Regions from separate parts of the Lysinibacillus sp. NPDC098008 genome, predicted to be linked through region 3. Evidence: riboswitches for the same ligand, from Rfam matches in the RefSeq annotation. Region 3 holds a riboswitch; each other region holds the start of a gene.
What was found. Region 3 has a riboswitch for cobalamin ahead of ACIQVU_RS01505 ((2Fe-2S) ferredoxin domain-containing protein). Riboswitches for the same ligand answer to the same signal wherever they lie in the genome.

Region 1 (5,601 bases), on a different contig from region 3:
GCGGTTTATTTATCTTGCCTCTGGTGTTGCCTTGGATCAGGAGATGCAGCAGCGCATTTTACGTCATCAGGCAGATCGGCAAGCACAGCCTATACATTGGCACACGGTGGAGGCCCCCTCTGCAATAGCGGATGCGCTTGCTGAATGCAAGGCTGGCGATATTGTGCTATGGGATTGTGTTACAACATGGCTGGCAAATATTTTTTATGAGGGCTTTGATGATGGTACACCTTGCTTTGCACAGCCAGGCTGCTTAGATAACAAGCTTGCACAGGTCAAGCAGGCAATCGAGGCATTGCTAGCACAAGATATTGTGCTGCTTGTTGTGTCGAATGAGCTGTTTGATGAGCCGCCCTATGCAAGCCATGAGGTGGAGCTTTATCGACAAACGCTGGGGCAATGCCATCAATGGTTTGTCGCTACCGCACAAGAAGCCTATGAAATCCATTATGGTATTGTGAAAAGATGGAAGTAATCGAGAAGGAAGGCAAAAAAATGAAAACGATATGGTCTAGCCTACTGCTAGCATTTCAATTTTTTACGGTATTGCCTGTACAGAAAGAGCTGCCATTAAATAGAGCCACCATTACAGGGATGTTTGCCTGCCTACCGTGGATAGGGGCTTTGATGGGGGCAACTGTAGCCGTTGTTCTTTACGGTCTAACACAGTGGACGGCAAGCAGTGATATATTGCTAGCCTTTATTGTGCTGGGGCTCTTTGCCTTATGGACAGGTGGCTTGCATTTAGATGGCTTTATTGATATGGGGGATGCTTATTTTTCGTATCGGGATCGTGAGAAGCGGCTGGAAATTTTAGATGACCCACGGGTGGGGGCATTTGGTGTATTAGCTGTGCTATTTTTATTATTAGGGAAGTTTGTTATTTTGCATGAGCTTTTTGTCCAACAGCAATTTGCTCTATGGATGGCTGTATTCGTACCTTTTTTAACAAGGATTGGGATGAGCCTTTATTTTTTATCGCTGAAATGTGCGAAGGATAAAGGGCTTGCCTATTATTTTCAATCACATATTCATGCAAAGGCATTAACAGGCTGGATGCTAGTATCTCTTATACTGGGGCTAGCGCTTGTACTCGTGATCACAAAGCTGTCAATCGTGCCTGTTATACTTGTAGTGGTGCTAGCGCTGGCCTTGCTGCTATTTCGCCAGTTTACTGTGCGTAATTTTGGCGGTGTATCAGGTGATTTACTGGGCGCTTCAATTGAAGGAATGGAGGTTGTGCTATGGGTGACATTGTTACTGTGCGCTTAATTCGGCATGCACCAACAACTGCCAATATAGAAAAACGCTATCTTGGCTGGACGGATGCACCATTGGCTAATCCAATGGCACTCACTGTAATTGATGATACCGTTCAACAAGTGTATGGCAGTGATTTACAGCGCTGTCAAACAACAGCGTCGTATTATTTTCCAAATGCCAGCTATTGTGCAGATGCAAGATTGCGAGAAATGCATTTTGGGGCATTTGAAGGCAAGACCTATACGGATTTACAGGCACAGCCCCAGTATCGTGCATGGCTCGATGACCCTGACCAGACGCCACCGCCGCAGGGCGAGCGCTTTAAGGCATTTACCGCGCGTGTACTAGATGGCTTTTATGCTTTGCCAAAGGATGAGGATCACTATTATCTTGTCGTTCATGGTGGAGTGATTCGTGCCTTGCTTGTAGCATTTGCTCCAACGGAACAGCCCTTTTGGTCGTATCAGGTGTCGCATGACCAGCAATTTATTTTAACATTTACGCGTAAGGCTTGGGAGGAGGGAGCAAGATGCATATCTTTATTGGTGGAGCCTATAATGGCAAAACCGACTATGTAATGCGTTACTATCAACAGCAGCACGTTGTACTGGTGGATGGTGCAATACCAAAGGAAGCGCCAGCGTGTGACGTGCTGGTGCTGAAAAATTTAGAAAAATGGCTGGTAACACAGTCGTTAGAGGATGATGCGCCACTTATTCAAACGATGCTGACAGAGCTACGGCAGCTAGCGCAGCAATGTACATTGGCAGTGATTGTGACAGATATGGGGCGTGGCGTTGTGCCAATGGACAAGCAGGCACGGCTATTACGGGATACCTGTGGTCGCTTCTATCAGGCTTTATTTGCGGAAGCGGAGCAGGTTGTTCGCATTTGGTATGGCATTGGTGAGTCTATTAAGGAAAAGAGGGAATGACATGGAGCGACAAAAGCTGGTGAAATGGGTACTGGCAGCAATGGTTGCAGCAATTTGTGCGGTGGGGGCAATGATTAAAATTCCATTATTTATCATGCCAACGGTTGCGCTTGACTCAGCGCCTGCCTTTTTAAGTGTTGTTTTTTTATCGCCTGTGCTAGCGGGAGCGGCAGGACTAATTGGGCATTTTATAACAGCATTAACAGCAGGCTTTCCACTAGGTCCGTTGCATCTTATTATTGCTGCTGAAATGTTTGGTGTTGTGTGGCTTTTTGGGGTGATGCATAGAAGGGGGATGCATGTTTGGAAATGGCCTGTTGCCTTTCTGCTAAACGGTGTAGCTGCACCATTGCCGTTTTACTTTATCATTAGCCCAGCATTTTTCTGGGGAGCGCTTGCCAGCATTTGTGCGGCAACAGCGATTAATTTAGTGATAGCTGCTATCGTTATGCCTGTATTAACAAAGGTTTTAGTGCGCAAGGAAGGTAGCCTATTATGAGAAATGCCATACAGGTAGGAAGCCTTATTGCGACAATGGATAATGCGGCAGCCATCGGGCAAAAGCCACAGGATATTGTAGCAGCATCAGATACATTGACAGCCTATATGACAGCGCGTGTTACCTTTTTAGAGCAGCTTGCCGCACAGGCTTTGCCTACGCATATTTTGCTGGCGAATTTTTCGGGAGATGCCGCATGGTCACGTTATCTAGCAGGGATACAGCAAGTTTTTGAGGAAGCAGGGCTTGCCTGCCCTACCATTGCTGGGAGCACAGAATCCAATATGCCAACTAGTCAATCAGGCTTAGCTATTACAATGCTTGGGGAGCCACAGCAGCGTGCAGCCTTTCAGCGTGAACGGCTGAGCTGGTATACATATGGCTTACCGCTTGTGGGGGCAGAGGTACTAGCACAGCCTGAGGATGTTGCACAGCTTCAGCCGATTTTTCAAGCATGGCAGTCAGAAATTGTGCAGCAAGTATGGCCTGTTGGGTCAAAGGGGCTACAGGGGGAATATAGCCGTCTTTTTGGACAGATGGTTGTGGACAGTCCGTTGGATGCAACTAAATCAGCAGGCCCATGCACCGTTCTTTTACTTGGTATAGACCCAGCAAAAGAGCAGCAGGCACAAAAATTTTTCCCTAGAAATTTTGCAAAACTGCATTGCCATCGGGCTTGAGTTGAGCCAAAGCATAACAAGGGGCAAAACACCTATTGCAACCCTAAACACAATATGTTAGATTTGTTTAGGAATCAAAACACTATATATAGTATGTTGGACAAACGGTACCAAGATGGTTTAAAAGGGAATTCGGAGCAAGTATGCTTGTAAGCCGAAGCTGTCCCCGCAACTGTACGTGCTGACAAATAATCAAGGAGCCACTGTTTTTTTAATGGGAAGGCGATTATTTGGAGGAAGCATAAGCCAGGAGACCTGCCGCATTGTTCAAGACAGCAACACATTCTTCGGGGATTGAGAAGTGGAGGCGAGAGATTTGCACACGGCTTTTGTGTGCTTGTCCTTCATTTCCATTTCCGATTGTACAGCGATTATGCAGCCGATTAATGTTGCGTAATCGCTTTTTTATGTTGCTGGAGGAAAGGGAGAGAATAGATGACAACGCAAATTGAACAGCAAATAGCTAAGCTACAACAACGTTACACGGAGGATGAACTGGAAAGCTTTGTGAGATTATCGGATCGCTGGCTACGCAAAAATGATAATGCTACATTTGACGCATGGGCGGATGCAATGATTTTACAGGCGCTTAGCTTGATAGATGAGGAGGAGCCCTACTGGACATTTGTGGCTGCACATCTTTACTTAGAAAAATTATACAATCAATTTGCAGCACAGCGTGGTGTTGCACCAACGGATGTGTATCAAGCATTCCCAGCACAGCTTGCACGATATACAGAGGCTGGCTTGTATCATAACAGCTTAACAGCTAAATATAGTGCACAGGAGCTACAGCAATTAACAAGCTATTTAGACGCTAGTCGTGACGAGCTATTTACATATATCGGCTTAAAAACATTAATGGATCGCTATGTTGTGCGTGATTATACGAAAACGCCTGTGGAGCTTCCTCAGGAGCGCTGGATGGTCATTGCCATGACATTAATGCAGGATGAAACAGAGGACCGTTTAACAAAGGTGCAAGAGGCTTATTGGGCGATGAGTAATTTATATATGACAGTCGCAACACCAACATTATCGAATGCTGGGAAAACACATGGTCAGCTTTCTAGCTGCTTTATTGACACAGTCGATGATAGCCTGCAAAGCATTTATGATACTAATACCGATGTGGCGACATTATCAAAATATGGCGGTGGTATCGGTGTTTATATGGGAAAAATTCGTAGCCGTGGCTCAGCCATTAAAGGCTTTAAGGGCGCATCCAGTGGTGTGCTACCGTGGATTAAGCAGCTCAATAATACAGCCGTTTCAGTTGACCAGCTTGGACAACGCCAAGGAGCTATCGCTGTTTATTTAGATGTTTGGCATAAGGATGTTTTTACATTTTTAGATTTACGCCTAAACAATGGGGATGAGCGTTTACGTGCCCATGATATTTTTACAGGGCTATGCATACCAGATATTTTTATGGAAGCAGTGGAGGCACGTGAGGATTGGCATTTATTTGACCCGCATGAAGTACGTGAGGTGATGGGCTTCTCCTTAGAGGATTCCTACGATGAAGCAAAGGGAAATGGCTCCTTCCGCACGAACTATGCTGCATGTGTGGCAAATCCATTATTAAGCCGTGAAGTCGTACCAGCCATTGATATTATGAAGCGAATTATGCGCTCACAGCTCGAAACAGGTGTGCCGTTTATGTTCTACCGTGATGAAGTGAACCGCATGAATCCGAATCAGCATGAAGGCATGATTTACAGTTCGAATTTGTGTTAATTGTAGCACCTTCAATCAGAAATGGTTGTCGAAAACTCCGTTAAACGGGGAAAGTCACTCAGTGATAACCCACCGTGCTAAATCTTTTGATTAAATATTTGGAGTTTTATATAATAGAACAAATATTCTGTTTTAGGAGTGATTGATATTTCTAAAGAATATGGGTTCATATATGTAACAACAAATAAATTAAATGGTAAAAAATATATTGGGAAATGTATTTATGATCGAGTAAATAACTGGGAAAATTACTTAGGATCAGGAGTATATTTGAAAAGAGCCATAAAAAAATACGGTAAAGAAAATTTTGAGAGAGAAATTATTTGTAATGCTTATTCTGAAGAAGAATTAAATCAATTAGAAGAGTTTTACTTGAATTACTTTGATGTTGTTAATTCTACTGAATATTATAATATTAAACTTACTTCAATTGGTGGAGATATCTTTACTTTTAACCCAAATAAGGAAGCTATAAGAAAGCAAAG
Region 2 (5,601 bases), on a different contig from region 3:
GTGACAGACCAAGCAGACTATAATTTTGTAGAGTTTTCATTAGATGTGGATTACTCTGCTACCGAATCATATGAGGTAGAGTATGAAAATAAAAGGTCTGGCATAGAGGCAAAGCTAGAGGATGACCGTAACAACGAAAGACTACAGGGCGATGAGGCATACACAAAATTAGAGCCATTATTTAAACAGCTCACATTTGAATCGACAACATCCAATGACGAGGTTATTGACCAAGTAATCAAAGTGTTTAATATTGCTGATGATTACCAAAGCATTGAGGTAGAGGTAGAATTTATGGATGGCACAGAAAAAGAATTTAAACGCATCAAATAATTATAACTAGCTATCGCTATCAGTGTGATAGCTAGTTTTATGAAGGTTTTTCAGTCATAAGTCTGAAATATAAACAATCTATTTGCTCTTTGCTAGCAGCTATGATATTATTATCTCGAATTAGAGATAAATAACTTCGAAATAAATGAGGGAGTTGCATGAAGGAAGATAATCGTAACTTAAAAGCGTTCACAGTTCTGTTTCGAGCATATCAAGCAATTCAGGATGCAACGAAAAAAGATTTATTACAATACGATTTAAACCCAACAGAATTTTCTGTTCTTGAATTTTTGTATCATCATGGAGAACAACCTGTTCAAGTAATTGGTAAAAAAATATTAATTGCTAGTAGCAGTATTACCTATGTAATTGATAAGCTTGAGCACAAGGGTTATGTCTTGCGCAAAGCATGTCCAAAAGATCGACGTGTTACGTATATATTACTAACACCGGAGGGATACACTTTAATGGAAGAAACATTTCCTAAGCATGAACAAAAGATCAATGAGATTTTTAAAGTATTGGAACCTCAAGAACTGGACACGATGATTTTGTCGTTAAAAAAGGTTGGCAAAAATGCTATCAAACAATAAAATTTTTTATACAAATATCTCGAATTAAAGATAATTAGGAGGAACATACAATGAATCATTTAAAAGGTGTACACCATGTAACAGCTATTACAAGTAGTGCAGAAGAAAATTATAAATTTTTTACATATGTTTTAGGTATGCGTTTAGTGAAAAAAACGGTGAATCAGGATGATATTCAAACGTATCATCTATTCTTTGCAGACGATAAAGGTAGTGCAGGGACAGATATGACATTCTTCGATTTCCCCAATATTCCAAAGGGTGTACATGGTACAAATGAAATTTCGAAAACTTCCTTCCGTGTACCAACAGATGCAGCACTCGACTACTGGGTAAAACGTTTTGACCGTTTAGATGTTAAACATACTGGTATTAAAGAGCAGTTTGGTAAGAAAACATTATCCTTTGTGGATTTTGACGATCAGCACTATCAGCTTATTTCAGACGAGCATAATACAGGCGTTGCATCAGGCACACCGTGGCAAGATGGACCAATTCCATTGGAGTATGCGATTACTGGATTAGGCCCTATATTTGTTCGTGTAGCTAATTTTCAATATTTTAAAGAAATGCTAGAGAGGGTAATGCTCTTTACAGAAATTGCTGAAGAAGGCGACTTCCATCTATTTGAAGTAGGTGAAGGGGGCAATGGCGCACAAATTATTGTAGAGTATAACACAGTTTTACCAGCAGCTCGTCAAGGCTTCGGCACAGTTCACCATGCTGCCTTTCGTGTAGAGGATCGTGCTGTATTAGATGAATGGACAACTCGATTTGAAAGCTTTGGCTTCCATACATCAGGCTATGTGAATCGCCATTTCTTTGAATCTTTATATACACGAGTAGCACCACAAATTTTATTTGAGCTTGCAACAGACGGCCCTGGATTTATGGGGGATGAGCCATATGAAACATTAGGCGAGAAGCTATCATTACCACCATTTTTAGAGCCCAAGCGTGAGCAGATTGAAAAGCTTGTTCGTCCGATTGATACGGTTCGAAGCTCTGAAACATTTGAGAAAGAATATGAGTAATGGAATTTGATTTTTTAGTAATTAACGCCTTAATTATTGTTAATAAAGCTAAAGATAATAGAAGTAGTGAGGGATTCATAAATGGAATTTTCAAAGCTATTAGATAAGCGCCGTTCTGCGAATAATTTTGTAGAGGGTGTGAAGATGACTGAGGCAGATATACGTCCTATTCTAGAGGATGTCAAATTAGCACCATCAGCCTTTAACTTACAGCATGCCAATTATATTGTCGTATTAGATGAGGAAATGAAAGAAAAGGTACGAGAGGCGGCATATGGGCAATACAAGGTACATTCAGCTTCAGGTGTAGTCCTTGTATTAGGCGATAAAGAGGCATATAAACATACTGCTGAATTAAGTCAAGGTATGGTAGATTTAGGCATTATTACAGCCTGTGAACTAGATGAGCTTGTAGCTGAAAATGCAAAATTTTATGAGGATCGTGGCAAGGCATTTATGAAGGAAGAGGCAATTCGCAATGCCTCTCTATCTGCAATGCTATTTATGCTTACAGCGAAAAATCGTGGCTGGGATACTTGCCCAATGATTGGCTTTGATCAGCAACAAATGCGTGCATTATTTAATGTGCCAGAAACGCATGAGATTGTCCTGATGATTACGATTGGCAAAGAAAAGGAAAGCAGCCGTCGTTTACGTGGCTATCGAAAGCCTGTCGAAGAATTTGTCACGTATTATTAATGTGGTATAAAATAGAATAGCTATACAAATACTATGACTAATATTCATTTAGGAGGAAACATCGTGAAAGTAGTAGCCATCGTAGGTAGTATCCGTAAAGAATCTTATAATATGCAGTTAGCTCAATTTATTCAAAAACGTTATGCAGAAAAATTCGATCTTGAAGTTTTAAGTTTAAAAGATTTACCAATGTATAATCAAGATAACGAAAATGATCCACCACAAACAGTGCTTGATTTTAAAGCAAAAGTAAAAGCGGCAGATGCTGTGTTATGGGTAACACCAGAATATAATGGAACAGTTCCAGGTGTCATGGTCAATGCTATTGACTGGTTATCTCGTGTGGATAAAGTAATGATCGGTAAACCATCTATTATAATGGGTGCTTCTATGGGGAACTTAGGTACAGTTAAAGCTCAATTACATTTACGTGATATTTTATTCTCTCCTGGTGTCAATTCACCATTACTAAGTGGTAACGATGTTTATATTGGTGCTGTGCATACGAAATTTGATGCAGAAGGAAATTTAACGGATGAAGGAACTGTAAAATTCCTTGATGTTGTGATGGATAACTTTATTGACTGGGCAAAAAAATATATTTAATGTATAGAAGGGCTGTTGAGAAAGCTGACGTTTTATTGGCTTTCTCACAGCTCTTTTGCTTATTTGATTGGAATAATTTTTAATGTTTTTTGTAATCGGTAAGCAAAGATACCTGCAAAGACAGATAAGATAACATCCTTTGGTAGTGGTGGAACCATCCAAAGCCACGCTAATTTATATGTAAAGCCTTCTGGTGCGCTTGCCCAAAGCTTATACGCAAAATACATCCAATTTGTGCCGAATACATAATTAAAGATAAAGGCGATTAACGCAGCCACTATATAGCTCATTTTTGTGCCACTGCGTTCGACAATAAGACCAGCAATAAATGCCAATAAAATATATGACACAATAAAACCAAAAGTAGGGCTTAAAATTTGCCCAAAGCCTCCACCAAAGCGAGAAAAGACAGGCGCTCCTGCTAATCCGATACACATATAGACAGTACAAGCGAGCGCGCCTTTTCGACTACCAAGAATAAGACCTGATAAAATGGCAAAGAAAGTTTGCAGTGTGATTGGGACACCACCCACTACTAAAAATGGTATAAAGGAAGTAATATTAGCACCTACCATCATTAGTGTAGAGAATAAGCCAATATAAGCGATATCTACGGTTCTTAATTTATGATGACGGTGTTCTGTAACTGTTGCCATGCTCTCACCTCTAATTTTTATAGTTATTAATGCTAGTGTAAAGAATGGATATATTTGTGTCAACATAAAAATTTCATTTAGTTAACTAAAATATAGAGCTGTTAAATAATAGTTCCATATGGACGAACAACCTATAAAACTGTATGATAGAGTCGTTATCATTTAATATTATTTGCTACTATTGGTGTGACATCTTTTTATGTCACTTAAAAGGGAAGTCGGTGAAAGTCCGACGCTGTCCCGCAACTGTAACGACGAGTTCTATGATTTTTATGCCACTGTTGAAAAATGGGAAGGCTATCAGAGGACGCAGAATCGAAGCCAGGAGACCTGCCAATTAGTAATACCTGTAATGCCCACGAGGATGCAAGCAATTACGGACAATAGCTGGTTATTTTCTGACTTTGTTTAATCGAGGGTATTTCTATGCATATTTTTGTATAGAATGCCTTTTTTTATTTTGCTTCAACTTTATTGTTGTTGAGATAAATAATCATAGGCTCTGAAAGGCATTAGCTAATTGCTTTATCCATCAAATTTGTAGGAGTTTACTGAATGAATAAAAAGTTTATATTATTTTCTGTACTACTTGTTTTCATATTAATCGTTTCTATGACCTTTGCTGTAATGGTTGGGTCTGTATCTGTAACGCCATTATATGTTTGGAAGGTGATTCTTTCGAAGCTACCTTTTATACATAACTTTATAGAGTCTGATTGGAGCCGCTCACAGGAAATTATTATTTGGCAAATACGAGTGCCACGTGTCATACTGGCGGCTATTGTTGGAGCAGGCTTAGCAATTGCAGGTGCTGCTATTCAGGCGCTTGTGCGAAATTCTATTGCTGATCCTTATATTTTAGGTATTTCTTCAGGCGCAGCGGTGGGAGCAACCTCTGTTATTATTTTAGGTGCTTTTTCGTTTTTAGGTATGTATGCTCTTTCCGTATCCGCCTTTTTAGGGTCATTATTTGCTATTGTGCTTGTATTTTTTTTATCGCGTGTTGGAGGGCGTGTTTCTATCTTTCGTCTACTATTAGCAGGCATGGCGGTGTCCTTTATTTTAACAGCCGTTTCGAATTTTATTTTAATGATGGCAAAGCAAGAGGGTGCATTAAAGGCAGTGATGTTTTGGATGCTTGGTAGTTTAGCTGGTGCCAAATGGACAAATATTATCATTCCAGCTATCGTCCTTTTAGTAGTATTTGCTTTACTTTGGCTCCATTATCGAAACTTAAATTTACTATTATTGGGCGAAGAGGCTGCTGTCACATTAGGTGTCAACCTTCAGCAATTTCGTATACAGCTTGTCTTACTTGTTTCGTTATTAACAGGGGTACTTGTTGCTGTAAGCGGTGCTATTGGCTTTGTAGGATTAATCATTCCACATATTGTCCGATTAATTGTCGGGTCTAATTATAAATATGTTATACCCATTAGTGCCTTATTGGGCGGGATTTTCTTAGTTTGGGCAGATGCAGTGGCTCGAATTATTATTGCTCCTCAGGAAATGCCAATTGGTATTATTACTGCCTTTTGTGGCGGACCATTCTTTATTTGGCTACTCCGTCGTAACAATTATTCTTTTGGTGAAGGAGATTAAAAAGATGACATTAGAAGCAAAGCAAGTATCATTCTCCATTAACGATCAGCGCATATTACATGAAGTGAGTATTCACAT
Region 3 (5,601 bases):
TCTTCCTTTGATTCAGCCGCTGATACAAAGCCAACAGGCATACCAATAATTAAATCAGGCTTTGCTAGACCCTCTTTTACTAAACGAATCAATTCCAGCAATGCTGTTGGGGCATTACCAATTGCATAAATACCGCCTTCATGGAGCTTTGCTGCCTTTTGCATCGAAATAATGGCACGCGTTGTATTTTGTTTTTTTGCTTCAATCGCAACATCCTCATCTGCAATATAGCAATGTAAATCTCCGCCATGCTTTTGGAAGCGCTTCTTACCAGAGCCACTTTCAATCATTTGCACATCTGCAATCACATGACGTCCCGCAAGAATAGACTTGATGCCTGCTTCAATAGCGCCCGGTGTAATAATAACACTACGACCTAGCTCAAAATCTGCTGATGCATGGATAATACGTCGCACAACCTTCCATTCATCCTCTGAAAAATCATGCTCACCCATTTCCTCCGCAATAATAGAAAAGCTATAATCGTAAATTTTATCTGGGTCTACTGTTAATGGTTTGAAATCTGTTTTAAAATCCATGAAAAATGCCTCCTAAAGTGTTTGTTGTACAGCCTGTAAAACATCTTCAAATGTTGAATATTGCTGGCCGTATTGAATATTTGGTCTGGCAATTAAAATCGTTTCAATATTACAAGCAAGCGCCGCCTCTAGCTTCTCATCCACTGAGCCAACCTTGCCGCTTTCCTTCGTAATCATTAATGTTACGCCATATTGACGAAATAGCGCTTCATTTAACTCCTTTGAAAATGGACCTTGAATGGCCACAATATCTCGCTGTGCCACGCCGAGCGCCTCACATTTTTCCATATTGTCCAGTCGTGGCAGCATACGCGCAATCACTCTTGTATTGTCTAAGCCGTGAAGCACCTTTGTAAAGGTTGCGAGTGTCTTACTTCCTGTTGTTAGCATAATGACACCGCGTTTTTCTGCAGCTAGCTGAGCTGCCTCCTCATAATCCTTTACAACAGTAATTAATGGATGAGCATAATGCTCATGAGCTCGCTCATAGCGAATATATGGAATCTGTGCCTGCTCTGCCGCTGCCATCGCATTTTTAGATGCCTCCTCCGCAAAGGGATGTGAGGCATCTACTACTAATTGATAGTTCTGCTCTGTAATAATCGCTGCCATTTCGTCAGCCGTGAGCCGACCGATTAAATGCGGCAAGCCAGCATCAGCAAGGCTAGTGGCTGCTGATTCGGTAACGACCGTAGCTGTGACAGGATACCCTGCCTGCTGCAATTCAAGGGCTAGGTTTCTTGCATCACTCGTCCCTGCTAACATGAAAATCATTTGACAGGCTCCTCTGCATGATGATGGTCATGGTCGTGATGGTGATCGTGTCCATGCTCGTGGTCATGATGATGGTGATGATGTGCATGTCCATGTACTGCCGCATAGGCACGGTAATTCTCTAAATCTTGCATGCCTGTTGATGTCCCATTAACCGCCTGCTCAATACGCTCTAATAACACATTTTGCAGACGTTCATGGTAGCCAAAATAATCGGCAATTTGAATCTCACACTCAGGATATTGCGCATTAAAGCTTTCACACATTCCCTTCATACGCTCCATTAAAATGCCTGTGAATAAGAAGTATGGCAGCATCGTAATCTTTTTAGCACCTAGTTTGACACAACGCTCCATGCCTTCCTCAACACGCGGGTCTGTTACTCCCATAAAAGCGCTTTCCACATATTTGACAGGAAGCTTTTCCCATAGTAGTCGTGTGATTTTATAAAAATCACCATTTGCCTCTGGATCACTACCGCCTCGTGCAATTAATAAAATGGCTGTATCCTGCTGCTCCTCTTCCGTACTAAAACCAATGTCTGCTAGGCGATCTTGTAAAATCGCAAATATTTCTTCATGAATACCAATTGTTTGACCATATGTGAACGTAACGTTTGGATAATGTTCGCGTGCATGCTCAATTTCTGCTGGGATATGGAGCTTAGAATGACCTGCATGGAGTAAAATAATCGGAATGACATGAACCTCTGTTGCCCCTTTTTTCACACAGTTTGTAATTCCTTCTTCAATATTCGGTGAGGCAAATTCAAGAAAGCACGTTTCCACTAAAAATTGTGGATCAATACGCGGTGTCATTTGCTCGATAAATGTACGTACCTCATCATTTCCTGCTGCTAAACGGCTACCATGGCCGACAAATAAAATTGCTTTCATCTCTATTACTCCTCACTAGTCGCCGCATGGAGCTGGCTCTACTTTTATTTTGGAAGACATATCCTGATACGTAAAATGTAGTATCTTTTTCACACGTTTAAAATATTTAAACAAGCGCTCATTTGGATGAGCATTTGCTTTATATTCTTCAATAATCTCTGTAATAAGCGGTATCAGTTGTTCTGGCTCCAAGCCTTCTACAACAGGCTGTGCCGCATGTGCTGTACGACCCACTGGCTTTGCCCCAATAAAAACATCAAACTTACTTTTGCGGTATACAATGCCAATATCGTCAAACACAGCACGATAGCAAGCCATACCACAGCCATTAAAGCCAATATTTAATGTTTTCGGCAAGGACATGCCACCTAGCTTTTCCTGAATTTCTTCTGCATATGGAATTGAATCTGCCTTTTCACCATAGCAAAAATCACAAGCCTTCAATGTCACAACATCACCAATAGGCGCTAGTAAAAAGCCTACTGCCTGTAGCTTTTCGGTAATGCGATCAGGCTCAGTTGTTGGAATTTTTAAATGGATTTGATGCTCTGGTGTATATTCCATCGTGCCATTTTCACCAACGACCTCTGCCAATGTTGTCATTTGCTGTGGTGTAAAAAATTTATTAGCCACACCCGGGCTTACAGCTAATTCAAAAATGGATTCAATGTTTTGCTGGACAAGCTTTGGCGTTGCCTGTATTGCACTTGTTCCTTTCACCATTGCAAGTGCCGCTGTAGCCATTTCCAATGCTGTTTTTTTCGGTTTTGGCGCAGCGGCTACACTGGGTTTAATAAAGCGTCCTGCATTAGGGTCAGCAGCAAAATCATTTCGTGCAGCTCCTGTTTCTTGGTTCATTGCCCAAGGTTCATTTTCTTCACGCAAACGTTGATGTGGACGCAATGGCTGCTTCTCTGCACCAAGTGTATATTTGCGCTGATAGCCACGCGGTGTAATCATTTTATTATCATAGAAAAATGTCGAAGAATTCCCGATAATGACAGTTGTTAGCATACCAATATCATGCTCTAGCATTTCTGCTAATGTTGTCATCGTAATTTCTTGACGCTCACGATAGGCACTTTTCACAAGCCCAACAGGTGTATCAGGTGAACGGTATTCTAACAGAATGCGCTGTGCCTCCACAATTTGTCTTGTACGACGTCCACTTTTTGGATTGTAGAGTGCAATGACAAAGTCTGCCATCGCTGCCGCCTCTACACGCTTTGCAATTAAATTCCAAGGTGTTAAATGGTCGCTTAAGCTGATTGTGCAAGCATCATGCATAATGGGTGCTCCTAGTAAACTAGCACATGAATTAATCGCTGAAATCCCTGGAACAATTTCGACTTCAATGCCTGTTGCCTCTGTCCAGCCCAGCTCAATTAACACTTCATACACCAAACCAGCCATCCCGTAAACGCCGGCATCTCCACTGGAAATCACCGAAACAATACTACCAGCCTCTGCTTGACGCACAGCCTCCTGTGCACGTGAAACCTCCTCTGTCATACCTGTACTAATAATTGACTTGGCATTGACTAAATCTTGAATAAGCTCTACATAGGTTTTATAGCCGATAATCATATCACTTTGTTGCAATGCCTCTACAGCACGTGTCGTAATATGCTTAAAATCTCCAGGTCCAAAGCCCACTACGAAAATTTTCCCTTTTTGTGCCATCCTGTTACCTCTCTTTCACCTTTTCAATCCCTTTAATGGCCGTTGTCTGTGCTGTGCGCTGTAATGTCCCCTCACGCAATGAAAAGACATGCTCCTTGTATAAAGCTTCATGATGCAAATCTTGTACAAGTGCTCTCGCATGCTCTGTTGATGGCACACGATACCAATTGCCTTGTGGATAGGCAATAACAACACAAGCATCCTTACATCGTCCATTACAGCGTGTTCTTGTCGTATGTATTTCTTTATCAAGTGCTTGTCGCTGTATTTCATCTCGAATGGCTTGTGTAATATCCTCCCCATCCTTTTTCATACAGCTACTACCGTTGCAAATAAAGAGATGTGTTTGCATCCCCTCTAAATTCCATGTTGTCATCTAATTGCTCCCTTCATTTGCTTTTTTGGAAAAGAAAAAACCTTTACTCTTCATGGAGAGTAAAGGTTTTATAGAAGCTTGATAAAAACGAATAAAATACTGGTACCCGCTCTTGCTTCAACTTCTCCCTCCGAAAAGTTTGCATGCACAATCAACTAAGCAGGTCTCCTGACTTAAGCTTCATTTTACTTTCACGCCTTCCCAGTTTGCACGAGTGGCTTTGTGATTTCATCAGCTATTACAGTAGCGGGGGCTGTATTGGATTCTCACCAATTTCCCTATTATCTCGAATATTCGAGCACTTATTGATGTTTATATGAAATTATTAACGTTATCCATTGAATAGAAAACTGTCTTTATCATAGCTTATTATTTTAAAATTTCAATATTTCTTTAATAATTTGTGATAAATTTATCAGTTTCGCTTATCAGAATTTTCAACATTGCGCCTTCATTCAAAATTTTTTATAAAAAGTATAGCATATTTATGGAAATTCATGTTATACTTTGTCGTGAAATCTCACAATTTTATATTTTTTTCGGTGTAAAATACTTGTTATTTTACTTAAAAGGGAAGTCGGTGTAAATCCGACGCGGTCCCGCCACTGTAATAGGGAGTTTTATAGAAAACGCCACTGTCCAACGGATGGGAAGGTCTATAAAGCAGTGAACTAGAGCCAGGAGACCTGCCGAAAAATACGTGACCGTTTCAGCCTACGAGGATAGGTGTGCGACTTAGCAGATAAATAGATTATTTGCCTTTTTTAGCATGCACTTTTCCTGTAGCGGAGAAGTGCTTTTTGTATGGGCTCAGTCAAATGTCCTGTTTAGCGAGCAACAGGATGCTTATGGGATCATGCAAAAGTCTAAATACGCATCAAAGAATTTCTTCGCACGCACTATTCTTGCAATCTATTTCATCGTGAGGAGGAAAAATGTTGAAGTTTTCTTGGTGGAAATGTAGTTATTTTTTATTGGCATACTTAATAGTGCCAAAGCAAGCTTTTGCTATGCATATTATGGAAGGCTTTTTACCCATTGAATGGGCTATTTTTTGGTGGATTATCTCTATCCCTTTTATTGTCTTAGGATTGCGTTCCATTCGAAAAACCATTGATGCCAACCCTGAAACAAAAATGATGTTAGGGCTTTCAGGAGCCTTTGCGTTTGTATTATCCGCCTTAAAAATCCCTTCAGTGACAGGAAGCTGCTCGCATCCTACAGGTGTTGGACTTGGGACCATTTTGTTTGGCCCGCTTGCCATGAGTGTTATTGGCACAATTGTGCTATTATTCCAATCTCTGCTGTTAGCACATGGCGGTCTGACAACATT

Region 1: it holds a riboswitch for cobalamin, as region 3 does, so the genes downstream of both, ACIQVU_RS08910 (ribonucleotide reductase N-terminal alpha domain-containing protein) here and ACIQVU_RS01505 ((2Fe-2S) ferredoxin domain-containing protein) in region 3, are expected to answer to the same signal.
Region 2: it holds a riboswitch for cobalamin, as region 3 does, so the genes downstream of both, ACIQVU_RS14255 (FecCD family ABC transporter permease) here and ACIQVU_RS01505 ((2Fe-2S) ferredoxin domain-containing protein) in region 3, are expected to answer to the same signal.

What each region holds. Positions count from the first base shown of each region.
Region 1 covers NZ_JBIWBA010000007.1:32,286-37,886, reverse strand. The annotation lists gene ACIQVU_RS08940 (bifunctional adenosylcobinamide kinase/adenosylcobinamide-phosphate guanylyltransferase) at 1-475, shown strand, start outside; gene cobS (adenosylcobinamide-GDP ribazoletransferase) at 496-1,272, shown strand; gene ACIQVU_RS08930 (histidine phosphatase family protein) at 1,245-1,841, shown strand; gene ACIQVU_RS08925 (bifunctional adenosylcobinamide kinase/adenosylcobinamide-phosphate guanylyltransferase) at 1,793-2,197, shown strand; gene ACIQVU_RS08920 (ECF transporter S component) at 2,199-2,696, shown strand; gene ACIQVU_RS08915 (hypothetical protein) at 2,693-3,376, shown strand; cobalamin riboswitch at 3,465-3,654, shown strand; partial or broken gene ACIQVU_RS08910 (ribonucleotide reductase N-terminal alpha domain-containing protein) at 3,812-5,113, shown strand; gene ACIQVU_RS08905 (hypothetical protein) at 5,255-5,601, shown strand, end outside.
Region 2 covers NZ_JBIWBA010000017.1:40,874-46,474, forward strand. The annotation lists gene ACIQVU_RS14225 (YusW family protein) at 1-333, shown strand, start outside; gene ACIQVU_RS14230 (MarR family winged helix-turn-helix transcriptional regulator) at 492-926, shown strand; gene ACIQVU_RS14235 (ring-cleaving dioxygenase) at 977-1,960, shown strand; gene ACIQVU_RS14240 (nitroreductase family protein) at 2,042-2,659, shown strand; gene ACIQVU_RS14245 (NADPH-dependent FMN reductase) at 2,723-3,265, shown strand; gene ACIQVU_RS14250 (biotin transporter BioY) at 3,325-3,921, opposite strand; cobalamin riboswitch at 4,087-4,274, shown strand; gene ACIQVU_RS14255 (FecCD family ABC transporter permease) at 4,477-5,523, shown strand; gene ACIQVU_RS14260 (heme ABC transporter ATP-binding protein) at 5,528-5,601, shown strand, end outside.
Region 3 covers NZ_JBIWBA010000001.1:300,343-305,943, forward strand. The annotation lists gene ACIQVU_RS01485 (precorrin-8X methylmutase) at 1-539, opposite strand, end outside; gene cobK (precorrin-6A reductase) at 552-1,313, opposite strand; gene ACIQVU_RS01495 (sirohydrochlorin chelatase) at 1,310-2,209, opposite strand; gene cobJ (precorrin-3B C(17)-methyltransferase) at 2,225-3,892, opposite strand; gene ACIQVU_RS01505 ((2Fe-2S) ferredoxin domain-containing protein) at 3,897-4,268, opposite strand; cobalamin riboswitch at 4,409-4,589, opposite strand; cobalamin riboswitch at 4,792-4,976, shown strand; gene ACIQVU_RS01510 (energy-coupling factor ABC transporter permease) at 5,204-5,601, shown strand, end outside.